Regions from separate parts of the Ramlibacter sp. JJN2-2R genome, predicted to be linked through region 1. Evidence: riboswitches for the same ligand, from Rfam matches in the RefSeq annotation. Region 1 holds a riboswitch; the other holds the start of a gene.
The links. Region 1 has a riboswitch for S-adenosylhomocysteine ahead of metH (methionine synthase). Riboswitches for the same ligand answer to the same signal wherever they lie in the genome.
Positions count from the first base shown of each region.

Region 1 (7,552 bases):
CACCGCCTGGTACGCCTCCTCGGTGTCGGCCACGATGTGGTCGGTGATGCCGTGCACCAGCGAGTGCGCCAGCCGCTGCTCGACCGCCAGCTGGCGCCATTCGTTGCGCTTGCCGTCGTCGCGCGCGGCGCCCTTGGCCTGCTCGGCGATCTCGATCAGCCGCTCGGCCGCGTCCTTGCGGCGGTTCAGCACCACGTCCTCGACGCGCTCGCGCAGCTGGGGTTCGACCTCGTCGTAGACGCCCACCATGCCGGCGTTGACGATGCCCATGTCCATGCCGGCCTGGATCGCGTGGTACAGGAACACGGTGTGGATCGCCTCGCGCACCGGGTCGTTGCCGCGAAAGGAGAAGCTGACGTTGGACACGCCGCCCGACACCTTGGCGCCCGGCAGGTGCTGCTTGATCCAGCGGGTGGCGTTGATGAAGTCCACCGCGTAGTTGTCGTGTTCCTCGATGCCCGTCGCGATGGCGAAGATGTTGGGGTCGAAGATGATGTCCTCGGGCGGGAAGTCCACCTCGTCCACCAGGATGCGGTAGGCCCGCTCGCAGATGCGGACCTTGCGCTCGAAGGTGTCGGCCTGGCCGGCTTCGTCGAATGCCATCACCACCGCCGCGGCGCCGTAGCGCCTGACCAGCGTGGCCTGGCGCTTGAACTCGGCCTCGCCCTCCTTGAGCGAGATCGAGTTGACGATGCCCTTGCCCTGCAGGCAGCGCAGGCCGGCCTCGATCACCTCCCACTTGGAGCTGTCCACCATCACCGGCACGCGCGCGATGTCCGGCTCGCTGGCAATCAGGTTGAGGAAGCGCACCATCGCGGCCTTGCTGTCCAGCATGGCCTCGTCCATGTTGACGTCGATGACCTGGGCGCCGTTCTCCACCTGCTGGCGGGCCACCGCCAGGGCGTCCTCGAACTTGCCGGCCAGCACCATGCGGGCGAAGGCCTTCGAGCCGGTGACGTTGGTGCGCTCGCCGACGTTGACGAACAGGCTGCCCGGGCCGATGGCGACCGGCTCCAGGCCGGCAAGCTTCATCGGGGGGACGGCGGGGAAATTGGGCATGGGGCTCACCTTGGTTCGACAACCGCGGCCATCGCCGCGCGAGACAGGTGAGCGCCGTTGGAAATCTCAAGCCTGACGCCGGGCGGGGCCGGCGCTGCAACGCTCCTTGAGATGCGTCATTTTACCTTCAGGGTCCGCACGCAAAATCGCGCCTTTGCGTGCCCCAGGAGTGCCCATGTTCCGCCAGCCCAACCGCCGCGCGCTGCTTGCGTTCGGCGCCGCCCTCGCCCTCGGCAGTGCCGTCCTGCCCGCGGCCGCGCAGACCGCCGCCGGCCAGGCGCCGATCCGCATCCTGGTGGGCTTTCCGCCCGGCGGCGGCACCGACGCCATCGCCCGCACGCTGGCCGAGAAGCTCAAGGACCAGCTGGGCCAGCCGGTGGTGGTGGACAACCGCGCCGGCGCCGGCGGCCAGATCGCCGCGCAGGCGCTCAAGGCCGCGCCGCCCGATGGCCACACGCTGTTCCTGTCGCACGACCACACCGTCTCGATCCTGCCGCTGGTGACCCGGAACCCGGGGTTCGATCCGGCGCGCGACTTCGTGCCGGTGGCCGGCTTCGCCACCTTCGTCAATGCGCTGGCCGTCTCGGGCGGCACGCCGGCGCGCAGCATGGCCGAGTACGTGGCGTGGGTGCGCGCGCACGGCGGCAAGGGCAACGTCGGCGTGCCCGCGCCGGCGTCGGTGCCGGAGTTCCTGGTCAAGGTGATCGGGCAGAAGTGGGGGCTGGACCTGCAAGCGGCGCCCTACCGCGGCAGCGCGCCGATGATGGCCGACATGCTGGGCAACCAGATCGGCGCCGGCATCGGCTCGATCCCCGACTTCATCGAGAACCACAAGGCCGGCAAGATCCGCGTGGTCGCCGTGATGGGCAAGGAGCGCCAGGGCGCCGTGCCCGACGCGCCGACGTTCACCGAGCTGGGCCTGGCCGGGTTCGAGGACGTGCCGTACTACGGCCTGTTCGCGCCGGCCGGCACGCCGCAGGCGACTCTCGAGCGCATCGGCGACGCGCTGGCCAAGGTGGTCGCGCAGCCCGACGTGCGCGAGCGGCTCACCGCCATGGGCCTGTCGGTGGGCTACATGCCCCAGCAGCAGCTGGCCGCGCGCGAGCGCGCCTACTCGGCGGCCTGGGCGAAGATCATCAAGGCGAGCGGCTTCCAGCCGCAGTGAGCGCGGCCGCCGCTCAGGCGGCTTCCTTGTAGAAGAACTCGCGCTGGCGCGTGCGCGCCGGCAGCGGCGAGACGGCCTGGCCGATCGCCGTGATGTGCTCGGGCGTGGTGCCGCAGCAGCCGCCCACGATGTTCACCAGGCCCTCGGCCGCGAACTCGCGCAGCAGGCGCGAGGTGACCTCGGGCGTCTCGTCGAAGCCGGTCTCGCTCATCGGGTTGGGCAGGCCGGCGTTGGGATAGCAGCTGATGTAGGTGTCCGGCGCGGCCTTGGCCAGCTCCTGGATGTAGGGGCGCATCAGGGCGGCGCCGAGCGCGCAGTTCAGGCCCACCGCCAGCGGCCGCGCGTGCCGCACGCTGTACCAGAACGCCGTGACCGTCTGGCCGCTGAGCACGCGGCCCGAGGCATCGGTGACGGTGCCGCTGATGACGATGGGCAGCCGCTCGCCGGTCTGCTCGAACACCTCGTCGATGGCGAACAGCGCCGCCTTGGCATTGAGCGTGTCGAAGATGGTCTCGACCAGCAGCAGGTCGGCGCCGCCCTCGAGCAGGCCCTCGACCTGCTCCTTGTAGGCCGCGCGCAGCTGCTCGAAGTCGACATTGCGGGCCGCCGGGTCGTTGACGTCCGGGCTGATGCTGGCGGTGCGCGGGGTCGGGCCCAGCGCGCCGGCGACGAATCGCGGCTTGTCGGGCGTGCCGTACTTGTCGGCGGCGCGGCGCGCGATGCGGGCGGCCGCCACGTTCATCTCGCGCGCCAGGTGGCCCAGCCCGTAGTCGTCCTGCGCCAGGGCGTTGGCGCCGAAGGTGTTGGTCTCGATGATGTCCGCGCCGGCGGCGAGGTAGCCCTCGTGGATGTCCTGCACGACGTCGGGCCGCGTGAGCACCAGCAGGTCGCTGTTGTTCTTCAGGTCCCTGGGGTGGTCCTTGAAGCGCTCGCCGCGGTAGTCCGCCTCGGTCAGCCGGAAGCGCTGGATCATGGTGCCCATCGCGCCATCCAGGATGAGGATGTGCTGGTCCAGCAGCGCGGGCAGCTGCTGGCCACGGGTGTAAGTGATCGGCTTCATGGAGGAGGAAAAATCGACGCGGTTGGTCGGCCGATTGTAGGAAGTCCGCGTTGGAGGCAGGCCCAGCGGGGAGAATGCGCCCCTTGTCCTTCGCCACCTCCATCCTCCACGACGTCTTCGGCTACGAGCGCTTCCGCGGTCCGCAGGCCGACATCGTCGACCACGTCATCGGCGGCGGCGACGCGCTGGTCCTCATGCCCACCGGCGGCGGCAAGTCGCTGTGCTACCAGGTGCCCGCCATCGCCCGCCAGCGCGCCGGCCACGGCGTCACCGTGGTCGTCTCGCCGCTGATCGCGCTGATGCACGACCAGGTCGGCGCGCTGCACGAGGCCGGCGTCGAGGCCGCGTTCCTCAACTCCTCGCTCAGCTACGAGGAGGCCGCCATGGTCGAGAAGCGGCTGGCGCGCGGCGAGATCACGCTGCTGTACGCGGCGCCCGAGCGCGTGACGACCCCGCGCTTCCTGGCGCAGCTGGACGCCCTGGCCCAGCGCGGCCAGGTCGCCCTGTTCGCCATCGACGAGGCCCATTGCGTCAGCCAGTGGGGACACGACTTCCGGCCCGAGTACCGCCAGCTCGCGGTGCTGCACGAGCGCTATCCGCGCGTGCCGCGCATCGCGCTGACCGCCACGGCCGATGCCCTCACCCGCGCCGACATCGTCGAGCGCCTGCAGCTGCAGGACGCGCGCCAGTTCGTCAGCAGCTTCGACCGCCCGAACATCCGCTACCGCATCGTCGAGAAGAAGGACCCGTCCGCGCAGCTGCTGCGCTTCGTGCAGGACGAGCACGAGGGCGAGGCCGGCATCGTCTACTGCCAGTCGCGCAAGCGCGTGGAGGACACGGCGCAGATGCTGGTCGACCGGGGCCTGAACGCGCTGCCCTACCACGCCGGGCTCGACGCCGCCGTGCGGCAGCGCAACCAGGACCGCTTCCTGCGCGAGGACGGCATCGTGATGGCCGCCACCATCGCCTTCGGCATGGGCATCGACAAGCCCGACGTGCGCTTCGTCGCCCACCTGGACATGCCCAAGAACATCGAGGGCTACTACCAGGAGACCGGCCGCGCCGGCCGCGACGGCCTGCCGGCCGAAGCCTGGATGGCGTACGGCCTGCAGGATGTGGTGAACCAGCGGCGCATGATCGACGAGAGCCCCGCCGGCGACGAGTTCAAGCAGGTCATGCGCGGCAAGCTCGATGCCCTGCTGGCGCTGGCCGAGGCCACCGACTGCCGCCGCGTGCGCCTGCTGGCGTACTTCGGCGAGCCGTCCGAGCCTTGCGGCAACTGCGACAACTGCCTGTCGCCGCCGCGGGTGTGGGACGGAACGGACGCGGCGCGCAAGCTGCTGTCCACCATCTACCGCGTGCGCCAGGCCAGCGGCATCGGCTTCGGCGCCGGCCACCTGATGGACATCCTGCGCGGCAAGCAGACGGACAAGATGGCCCAGTACGGGCACGCGAAGATCTCCACCTTCGGCGTCGGCGCCGAGTACTCGGAGCAGCAGCTGCGCGGCGTGCTGCGCCAGCTGGTGGCCACGGGCGCCGTCGGGGTCGATCCCGAGGCGTTCAACACGCTGTACCTGACCGAGGGCTCGCGCGCGGTGCTCAAGGGCGAGCAGCAGGTGCTGCTGCGCGAATCGATCTCGCAGCCCGCCTCGCGCAAGCGGTCGACCGGCCGCGCGGCTGCCGCGCCCGCGGCCGCGGCGGGCCTCACGGCCGACGGGCAGGCGCGCTTCGCGGCGCTCAAGGCCTGGCGCGGCGAAGTCGCGCGCGCGCACAACCTGCCGGCGTACGTGATCTTCCACGATGCGACGCTCGCCGCCATCGCCGCGGCGGCGCCATCGTCGATCGGCGACCTGGAAGGCATCAGCGGCATCGGCGCGCGCAAGCTCGAGGCCTACGGGCAGGAAGTGCTGCGGGTGGTGGCCGAGGCGGGTTGAATTGGCGCCCTGCTTGTCATTGCGGGCTGGACCCGCAATCCAGTCCGATGGGTCTCTCACGCACCGAACTGGATTCCGGCTTGCGCCGGAATGACAGCAAACGGTGTCATTGCGGACTCGATCCGCAATCCATGAGACGGCGCAGCCACGGAGTCCGGCGCGCGCCGGGATGACGCGAAGTCGGCTACCCCGTGAACCCGATCGGCCGCGCCTCGCGCACCTCGGGCTTGATGCGGTGCTCGGCCTCGAGTTGCTCGAGGAACTCCTCGGGCCCGACGTCGGCGGCGGCCAGGATCTCGACCTGCCGCTTGACGGCGGCGAAGTCGCCGGGGCACAGCTGGTCCAGGCGCGCCAGCCGCGCCTGGATGGCGGGCGTGAGGCGCGCCGCGTCGCCGCCGAGCGCCTCGGTGACGAACATCGCCTCGCGCTGGGCCGGCGTGAGCGGCTTGAACCTGATCTTGAACGTGAAGCGGCGCAGCGCCGCCTGGTCGATGCGATCGAGCAGGTTGGTGGTGCAGATGAAGATGCCGGGAAAGCGCTCCATGCCCTGCAGCATCTCGTTGACCTCGGTGACCTCGTAGGTGCGCTGCGCCCCCCGGCGGTCCTGCAGGAAGCTGTCGGCCTCGTCCAGCAGCAGGACGGCCCGCTCGGCCTCGGCCTCGCGGAACATCGCGGCCATGTTCTGCTCGGTCTCGCCGACGAACTTGCTCATCAGATCACTCGCCTGCTTGATCAGCAGCGGCCGATCGAGCGTGCGCGCGATGTGCTCGGCCAGCGCCGTCTTGCCGGTGCCCGGCGCGCCGTAGAAGCACAGGGTGCCGTGCCCGCGCGCCTGCAGCGCGCGGACGATGCGCGGCACCTCGAAGCGGCTCTCGACGTTCAGCATCGCCAGGTCGTAGGTGGTGACGCTGGGCCGGGCGGCGGCCTGCGAGCGGTTGCCCAGCGCCTGGTCGGCATTGCGCAACTGGCGCTCGATCAGGTCCTCGGCCGAGGCCTGCGCGCCGCTGGCCAGGGCGGCGAAGCGCACCGCGGTGCGGATCTGCGCCGGCGTCAGGCCCTTGCGCTCGGTCAGCTTGGCGACGAAGGCGTCGGACACCGGCACGCCCTCGAGCGTCTTGCGCACCAGGCCCTCGCGCGCGCCGGGCGGCGGCGACTTCAGCTCCAGGTGGTAGGCGAAGCGGCGCCGGAACGCCGGGTCGATCTGCTCGATGCGGTTGGTGACCCACAACGTGGGCACCGGGTTCGACTCCAGGATCTGGTTGACCCACGCCTTGCCGCTGACGCTGCCGCTGGCCGGCGCCGCGACCTGCTCGGCGCGGGCCAGGAGCTGCGCCGCCTCGGTGCTGATCGGCGGAAAGACGTCCTCGACCTCGTCGAACAGCAGCGCGGCCTGCGCGCTGCCCTTGAGGAACACCTGCGCGATCTGCAGCGAGCGGTAGCGGTCGCGCCCGGACAGCGAGTTGCCGTCGCGGTCGGCGTACTCGACCTCGAACAGCTCCAGCCCCGCGGCCTGCGCCACCACCTTGGCCAGCTCGGTCTTGCCGGTGCCGGGCGGTCCGTACAGCAGCACGTTGACGCCCGGCTCCTTGCGCTCGATCGCGTTGCGCAGCAGCGCGCACAGCACCTGGGCGTCCTCGGCCACGAAGGCGAAGTCGGCCAGCCCGAGCGCGCTCTTGCTGCACGGGCGCGTGAACACCGCCATCAGCTCGTTCTGGTCGCGGTACTCGCGCATCAGCACCGGAGGCAGTTTCTCGCTGACCTTCATCAGGTCCGCCAAGTCGGTGATGTTGTGCTCGGAGATCAGGTTTTCCACCAGCCCGATGCGCTCCAGGCGCGAGCCGGCGCGCAGCGCCTCGCCGACGTCGGCGGCGTTGACGCCGGCGATCTCCGCCAGGGCGGCATAGGCCTCCGGCGCGTTGTTGACCTTGAATTCGACCAGGATGCTGCGCAGGTCACGCTGGTAGCGCGCCAGCGTGCCGTACAGCAGCAGCGCGCGCTCGGCCTGGTTCAGCTGCAGCAGGCCGGACAGCGCGTCGATGTTCTTCTCCACCAGCGTGGACTGCTTCTTGAGCGCCTGCGTGAGCCACTCGCCGGTGACGGTGAGCACCGACAGCAGGTCCTTGGGCTGGTCCTTGGCGTACTCGTCGAGGTAGAAGAAGAGCGTGCCCTCCTCGTAGGGGCCGCGCCACACGCCGTGGCGCTCCAGGAAGGCGGCGGTCGACAGCCGCTCGTGCCCGCGCCAGAACTCGTTGTCCTTGCAGCGGCGGCCCAGGAACTCGCGCAGCCGCGCGAGCGCCGGCGCCGGCCACACGAGGTGCCGCCCCGCCAGGGTCA
Region 1 is NZ_CM173226.1:365,326-372,877, reverse strand. It holds gene metH (methionine synthase) at 1-1,059, opposite strand, end outside; S-adenosyl-L-homocysteine riboswitch at 1,102-1,173, opposite strand; gene AC3ANR_RS01850 (Bug family tripartite tricarboxylate transporter substrate binding protein) at 1,235-2,224, shown strand; gene AC3ANR_RS01845 (homocysteine S-methyltransferase family protein) at 2,238-3,284, opposite strand; gene recQ (DNA helicase RecQ) at 3,359-5,218, shown strand; gene AC3ANR_RS01835 (ATP-binding protein) at 5,403-7,552, opposite strand, start outside.

Region 2 (7,552 bases), 670 kb from region 1:
GCGAGCTCTGGGCGGGCGCGCCGGCCCGCTGGAAGGGGGAGACGGGAGCGGCTTCCACCAGCACGCCGGTGGCCTGCTGCTGCACCGGGCAGCTGCCGGTGTCGATGTGCTGCAGGGCCGCCGCGAGCAGCGGCTCGTTGGTCGCGCCCAGGGCCGTGTTGGGGTTCTCCTGGACGCGGCACTGCACGGGAAAACCGCCGGTGTAATCGCCGAAGCCGAGCGAGTTGGACAACTGGAATTCGATCGGGAAGTAGGACTGGCCGCAATTATCCTTGCGGTGGAAGCCATAGGGCTTGCCGCAGGTGCGGTCGCCCACCAGGATCACCTGCACGCCGATGCCGCGCAGGCTGTTGATGATCGACTCGCTCGCCGAGCAGGTGTAGGTGGACGTCAGCACGTACAGGCGCGGCAGGTTCAGCTGCGGCAGCGGCGTGCCGCGCGGGTACTGCGCCTCCGCCGTCTCCACGCGGGAGGAGAACAGGAAGGTGCCGTTGGCGCTGTCCGTCGGGCGCTTGTTGCTGTACTGCGCGCGTTCGAAGACGCGGCCATCGACGCCGCCCCCGGCAACCATCGACGCCGCGGCCTGCGCGACGTAGAGGAAGCCGCCCGGGTTGTAGCGCAGGTCCAGCACGAGGTCCTGCACCGCCGCGTCGCGCAGCTGCGTGAAGGCGGTGATCAGCGCGTCCTGCGCGCCCTTGCTGTGCTCGTTGAACAGCACGTAGCCGACCTGGCGGCCGCCGCTGCTCAGCAGCGTCTTGGTCAGCGGCACCGGCGTGCGGCTGGCGGCCGACGGATCGCTCGTGGCCGAGCTCACGCCCTGCATGACGTCGGCGGCGGCGGCGGTCATCACCGTGCTGAACCGGTCCAGCGGCTGGCCGGATGCGTCCGGCGTGCGGACGAGCAGGGCATTGAAATAGCTCGCGACCGTGCTGTAGTTGGCGGCGTCCACGGGCTGGACGCGGTCGTACCAGAGGTAGGCCTCGTCGAGGTAGCTGCGCGCCCAGGCCTTTTCGCCTTCGGGCGTGCAGACGTTGGCCAGCGATGCGGACGAGGCGAGGGCGCTCGTCGTGACGGCCGTGGCCGTGCTGGCGGCCGTCGAGCCGCCTCCACCGCCCCCGCCGCAGGCCGACAGGGCGACGGCCAGCGAGACGGCGGCCAGGCGGGCTGCGCGGCGCAGCGGGACAACGACGGACACGGGCAACTCCACCATGGAGCGCCGATTATTGCCGTGCCAGGGCGGCTGATCAGCTCTGGAGCGCCAGCCCGGCGTGCTCACGCAACAGGTGGAAGTGGATCTTGGGGAATCGTTCCTGCGCCAGCCGCACGTCGTACGGCGAAGTGCAAAGAAATGCCAGGGCGTCGGCGGCGTCCAGCGCCATGCGCTGCGGGTAAGCATCCGTGAACGCGCGCAGTTCCTGCGGCGTGTCGGCGGTGATCCAGCGCGCCCCGGTGTACTGGCAGCCTTCCAGCCGGATGTCGGCGTCGTACTCGGCCTTCAGGCGGTGCTGCACCACCTCGAACTGCAGCTGGCCCACCGCGCCCAGCAGCATCGCGCCGCCGGCCTGCGGCCGGAAGACCTGGATCGCGCCTTCCTCGCCCAGCTGGGCCAGGCCCTGCTGCAGCTGCTTGGTGCGCAGCGGGTTCCTCAGCAGCACGGTCATGAACAGCTCGGGCGCGAAGAACGGCAGGCCGGTGAACTGCAGGTTGGCGCCGTCGGTGATGGTGTCGCCCAGCTGCACGCCGCCGTGGGTGGTGAAGCCGATGATGTCGCCGGCGTAGGCCTCGTCCACCGCCTCGCGCCGCTGCGACAGGAAGGTCACGACCGAGGTGGGCCGCAGCTCCTTGCCGGTGCGCTGCACCTTGAGCTTCATGCCCGGCGTGTACTTGCCCGAGGCCATGCGCACGAAGGCGATGCGGTCGCGGTGGTTGGCGTCCATGTTGGCCTGCACCTTGAACACCACGCCGGCAAAGTTGGGCTCGTCCGGCTGCACGATCTTCTCGACCGGCTGCCGGTTCACGACCAGCGAGCTCTTGCGCGGCTGCGGCGCCGGCGCCAGGTCGACCAGCGCGTCCAGCACCTCCATCACGCCGAAGTTGTTGACGCCCGAGCCGAAGAACACCGGCGTCTGCTTGGCGTCCAGGAAGGCCTGGTGGTTCCACTCGGGCGAGGCGCCCGTGGCCAGCTCCATGCTCTCGGCGGCCGCGTCGTACTCGCCGTCGAAGCGCGCGCGCAGCGTGGCGGCGTCCGACAGCGGGATGGTCTCGAAGTCCTGCGGGCGGCGCTCGCTGCCGGCCTCGAACACCGTCATCGCGCCGGTGCGCAGGTTCATGATGCCGCCGAAGCTCTTGCCCTTGCCCACCGGCCAGGTCATGGGCACGCAGGGCATGCCCAGCTCGCGCTCCACCTCGTCCAGGATGTCCAGCGGCTCGCGCACCTCGCGGTCCATCTTGTTGACGAAGGTGATGATGGGCGTGTTGCGCTGGCGGCAGACCTCGATGAGGCGCTTGGTCTGCGCCTCCACGCCGTTGGCCGCGTCGATCACCATCAGCGCCGAGTCGACGGCGGTGAGCACGCGGTAGGTGTCCTCGGAGAAGTCCTTGTGGCCCGGCGTGTCCAGCAGGTTGATCACGTGGTCGCGGTACAGCATCTGCATCACCGACGAGGCCACCGAGATGCCGCGCTGCTTCTCGATCTCCATCCAGTCGCTGGTGGCGTGGCGCGACGCCTTGCGGCCCTTGACCGCGCCCGCGATCTGGATCGCGCCGGAGAACAGCAGCAGCTTTTCCGTCAGCGTGGTCTTGCCCGCGTCGGGGTGGGAAATGATGGCGAAGGTGCGGCGGCGCCGGGTTTCGGCGGCGAAGGGCGAAGCGGACACGGGAAGAGGAGCTTTCGATGAGCTGCAAAGCGTTGCAGCCGGGCCCCTATTGTCGCCGATGGGTGTACCTTGGCCGGATGGCGAAGGCAGACGACACGGTGGTGCTGCAGGTGGACGGCCACGGGGTGGCGGTGAGCCACCCGGGCAAGATTCTGTTCCCCGCCGCGAAGCTCACCAAGCTGGACCTGGTGCAGTACTACATCGAGGTGGCCGAGGGGGCCCTGCGCGGGGCGGGCGGGCGGCCCTGCGTGCTGGTGCGCTATCCGCAGGGCATCGAGGGCGAGTTCTTCTTCCAGAAGCGCGCCCCGGCGGGACGGCCGCCGTGGGTCGAGGTCAGCACGATCCGGTTTCCGTCCGGGCGCACCGCGGAGGAGGTCGTGCCGCGCCACGCCGCCACGCTCGCCTGGATGGCCAACCTGGGCTGCATCGAACTGCACCCGCACCCGGTGCGCGCCGACGACCTGGATCATCCGGACGAGCTGCGCGTCGACCTGGACCCGGTGCCCGGCGTCGAATGGCCGCAGATCCGCGAGGTGGCGGCGATCGCGCGCGAGGTGCTGGTCGAACACGGCTTGCAGGGCTGGCCCAAGACGTCCGGTTCGCGCGGCATCCACGTGCTGGTGCGGATCGAGCGCCGCTGGAGCTTCGACCAGGTCCGGCGCGCGGCGCTGGCGCTGGCGCGCGAGGTCGAGCGGCGCGCGCCGCGGCTGGCCACCGCCCAGTGGTGGAAGGAGCAGCGGCAGGGCGTGTTCGTCGACTACAACCAGAACGCCAAGGACCGCACGGTGGCCTCCGCCTACTCGGTGCGTCCCAAGCCCGATGCGCGGGTCTCGACGCCGGTCACCTGGGACGAGCTGCCCTCGTGCGAGCCGGGCGACTTCACGCTGCTGACGGTGCCGGCGCGGCTGAAGCAGTTGGGCGATCCGCACGCGGGCATCGATGCCGCCGCCGGGTCGATCGATTCGTTGCTCGAGCTGTCGGCACGGCAGGAGCGCGAGGGGCAGGGCGACGCGCCCTGGCCGCCGCACTACCGCAAGCAGGCCGGCGAGCCGCCGCGCGCACCGCCGTCGGCCCTTCGACGCGGTTCGGGACAGGCACGCAAGGCCAAGCCGCTGGTGGAGGTGGCGCGGGCGGACCGCGAGGCCGATGCCATCGCCGCCGCGGAGGACTGGAAGCACAGGCACCCGAACGCGGCCGCCCACCTGGAGCCGGCCGACGTGCTGGTGGACCGCATGCGCGGCAGCTCGTCGCTGTGGTACCGGGTGCGGATCAACCTCGAGCACGTGCCGGCGCGGCTGCGGCCGAAGCAGGCCGGGGACGACAAGCCGGGCGAGAGCTGAAGGGGCTCACGGCATCGCGCGCCTTGCCAAACCGCGCTGCTGGATGCCGGGTCAAGCCCGGCATGACAACGGAGTGGCTCATGCGCGAGGCTTGTCAATGGGCAAGGCTGGTCAGGCACATAGCTTGTCATTGCGGGCTCGACCCGCAATCCAGCCCGGTGCCTGTCCAGACCGCGCTGCTGGATGCCGGGTCAAGCCCGGCATGACACAGGAGGAGTGCTGGATGCTGCCGGGTCGAGCCCCGCGGGATACAGGCGCGCCGCTGGATGCCGGGTCGAGCTCCGCGGGATACAGGCGCGCCGCTGGATGCCGGGTCCAGCCCGCATGCCAGCGGAGCGGCTCACTTCGTCTTGAACACCTGCTGCAGCTCGAACGGCGTCGCCGTCTCCAGCTGGTCGTAGCGGCAGTCCTGCGCCGGCTTGTCCGGGCGCCAGCGCACGAACGTGGTCGCGTGGCGGAAGCGGTCGCCCTGCAGGTGGTCGTAGCGGACCTCGCAGGCGCGCTCGGGACGCAGGGGCTCCCAGCCGAGGTCCTTGCCGCCGCTCCAGCGGCTCCTGGCGCCCGGCATGCGGTCCGCGTCGGCGGCGGTGGCCTGCGCCCAGTCGCGCCAGGGATGGTTGTCCATCGCGTTCTCGCGCAGGGGCGCCAGTTCCTGCGCGAGCTGGCGCCGCGTGTCCATGGTGAACGAGGACGTCACGCCCACGTGCTGCAGCACACCGGCCTCGTCGTACAGGCCCAGCAGCAGCGAACCCACCGCGTCCTGCGTGTCCTTGTACCAGCGAAAGCCGGCCACCACGCAGTCGGCCGTGCGGGCGTGCTTGATCTTGAACATCGCGCGCCTGGCCGGCTGGTAGGGAGCCTCGGCCGGCTTGGCCATCACGCCGTCCAGCCCGGCGCCCTCGAAGCGCTCGAGCCAGTCCTGGGCCTGCGCGCGATCCGTCGTCACCGGCGTGAGGTACAGCGGCGCCTTGGCCTGGCCGAGCAGGCGCTCCAGCCGCACGCGGCGCTCGCGCTGCGGCAGCTCCATCACCGACTTGCCGCCGGCCGCGAGCAGGTCGAAGGCGACGAAGCCGGCGGGCGTTTCCTTGGCCAGCCTGGCCACGCGCGAGGCCGCCGGGTGGATGCGCTGCTGCAGGGCATCGAAGTCCAGCCCCCGCGGACCCGCGACCACCACCTCGCCGTCGACGATGCAGCCCCTGGGCAGCTGCTCGGCGAGCACCTTCTCCAGCTCGGGGAAGTAACGGTTGAGCGGCTTGAGGTCGCGGCTCTGGATCACCACGCCATCGGGGCCGCGGAACACGAGCGCACGGAAGCCGTCCCACTTGGGCTCGAACAGGAAGCCCTCGCCCTCGGGCAGGGCGTCGGCGATCTTCGCCAGCATGGGGTCGATGGGGGCGGAGAACAGCGATGTGGTGGCCATGGGGAGGTTGTACCGCACCGGCGCGCGCTGCGCGGCCGGGCCGGCGCACGGTCGCGCTGAGGGGCGTGCGCCGGCCACACAACCGGGCCTTCGCGTCCTATAGTGACCCGCAGCTGCAGGAGCCCGCGATGCAACCTTCCGCGCCCGATCCGGCCCAGGCCTACGAAAGTTTTTTCGTGCCGGCGATGTTCCGACCCTGGGCCCGCCTGCTGCTGCAGGAAGCGCGGCTGGCGCCGGGCGAGCGCGTGCTGGACGTGGCCTGCGGCACCGGCATCGTGGCGCGCCTGGCCGTCGAAGCCGTCGGCCCGCAGGGCCAGGTGACGGGGCTGGACCTCAGCCCCGCCATGCTGGCGGTGGCCAGGTCGAGCGAAGCGACCGGGCGCGTGCGCTGGGTCGAGGGCAGCGCGCAGGCGCTGCCGTTCGAGGACGCGAGCTTCGACGTGGTGCTGTGCCAGCACGGGCTGCAGTTCTTCCCCGACCGGGTGCAGGCCCTGCGCGAGATGCGGCGCGTGCTGGTGCCGGGCGGCCGGGCGCTGGTGATGGTGCTGCAGTCGATCGACCGCCACGCGGTGTTCCAGAGCCTGATGACGGCGGTGGCCGGCGAACTGGGGCTGCCGCTGGCGCAGGTGGCGATCCCCTTCGCGGTGCCGGAGGCCGCCACCCTGGAGCTGCTGAACGGCTCGGCCGGCTTCCGCGGCGGCCGGGTGATCCCGGTCTCCACCGAGGTGCGCTTCGCCGACGCGGACCGCTTCGTGCCGACCGCGGTCGCGAGCTCGGCCGCGGCGATCCCCGCCTTCGCGCAGCTCCCGCCGGGCGACCGGGTGGCGATGCTGGAGCGCGTGCGCGAGGCCGTCGCGCCGACGCTGGCGGCCCATGTGCGCGACGGCCAGCTCGCGTTCACCATGCACGCGCACATCGCGGAAGGGCTCGCTTAGCTTGGCTCGGCGGTGGGTGCCTTCCGTATAATGCGCACCCATCCGAGGAGCGTTGCAGCGCCGCACGGCGTGAGGCTCGGACCCTTCGCAACGACGCTCACCCACTGTCCTGGTGCGGTGAGTCCCCGACCGACGCACCGGCAGTGGCTGACCCAAGACCTGGAGCCACCATGAACGCCGTTCTCAAGCCCACGCAAGACTGCGCCATCGCCGACCCCTCGCTCGCCGACTGGGGCCGCAAGGAAATCCGCATCGCCGAGACCGAGATGCCCGGCCTGATGGCGATCCGCGAGGAATTCGCCAAGAGCCAGCCCCTGAAGGGCGCCCGCATCACCGGCTCGCTGCACATGACGATCCAGACCGCGGTGCTCATCGAGACGCTGCAGGCGCTGGGCGCGCAGGTGCGCTGGGCCTCGTGCAACATCTTCTCCACCCAGGACCACGCCGCCGCGGCCATCGCCGCCAGTGGCACGCCGGTGTTCGCCATCAAGGGCGAGTCGCTGGAGGACTACTGGGACTACACGCACCGCATCTTCGACTTCGGCGCCAAGGGCAGCGAGGGCGAAGGCCCGAACATGATCCTGGACGACGGCGGCGACGCGACGCTGCTGATGCACCTGGGCAAGCGCGCCGAGAAGGACGCCTCGCTGGTCGCCGGCAACGGCCACAGCGAAGAGGAGCGCATCCTGTTCGCCTCGATCCGCAAGAAGCTGTCCGAGGACGCGACCTGGTACAGCCGCAAGAGCGCCCAGATCATCGGCGTGACCGAGGAGACCACCACCGGCGTGCACCGCCTGAAGGAAATGTCGGCCAAGGGCACGCTGATGTTCCGCGCGATCAACGTCAACGACTCGGTCACCAAGAGCAAGTTCGACAACCTGTACGGCTGCCGCGAATCGCTGGTGGACGGCATCAAGCGCGCCACCGACGTGATGGTGGCCGGCAAGGTCGCCGTGGTGGCGGGCTACGGCGACGTGGGCA
Region 2 is NZ_CM173226.1:3,778,456-3,786,007, reverse strand. It holds gene AC3ANR_RS18380 (S41 family peptidase) at 1-1,195, opposite strand, end outside; gene AC3ANR_RS18375 (peptide chain release factor 3) at 1,245-2,876, opposite strand; gene ligD (non-homologous end-joining DNA ligase) at 2,954-4,216, shown strand; gene AC3ANR_RS18365 (ATP-dependent DNA ligase) at 4,557-5,636, opposite strand; gene AC3ANR_RS18360 (methyltransferase domain-containing protein) at 5,765-6,571, shown strand; S-adenosyl-L-homocysteine riboswitch at 6,610-6,677, shown strand; gene ahcY (adenosylhomocysteinase) at 6,742-7,552, shown strand, end outside.
Region 2: it holds a riboswitch for S-adenosylhomocysteine, as region 1 does, so the genes downstream of both, ahcY (adenosylhomocysteinase) here and metH (methionine synthase) in region 1, are expected to answer to the same signal.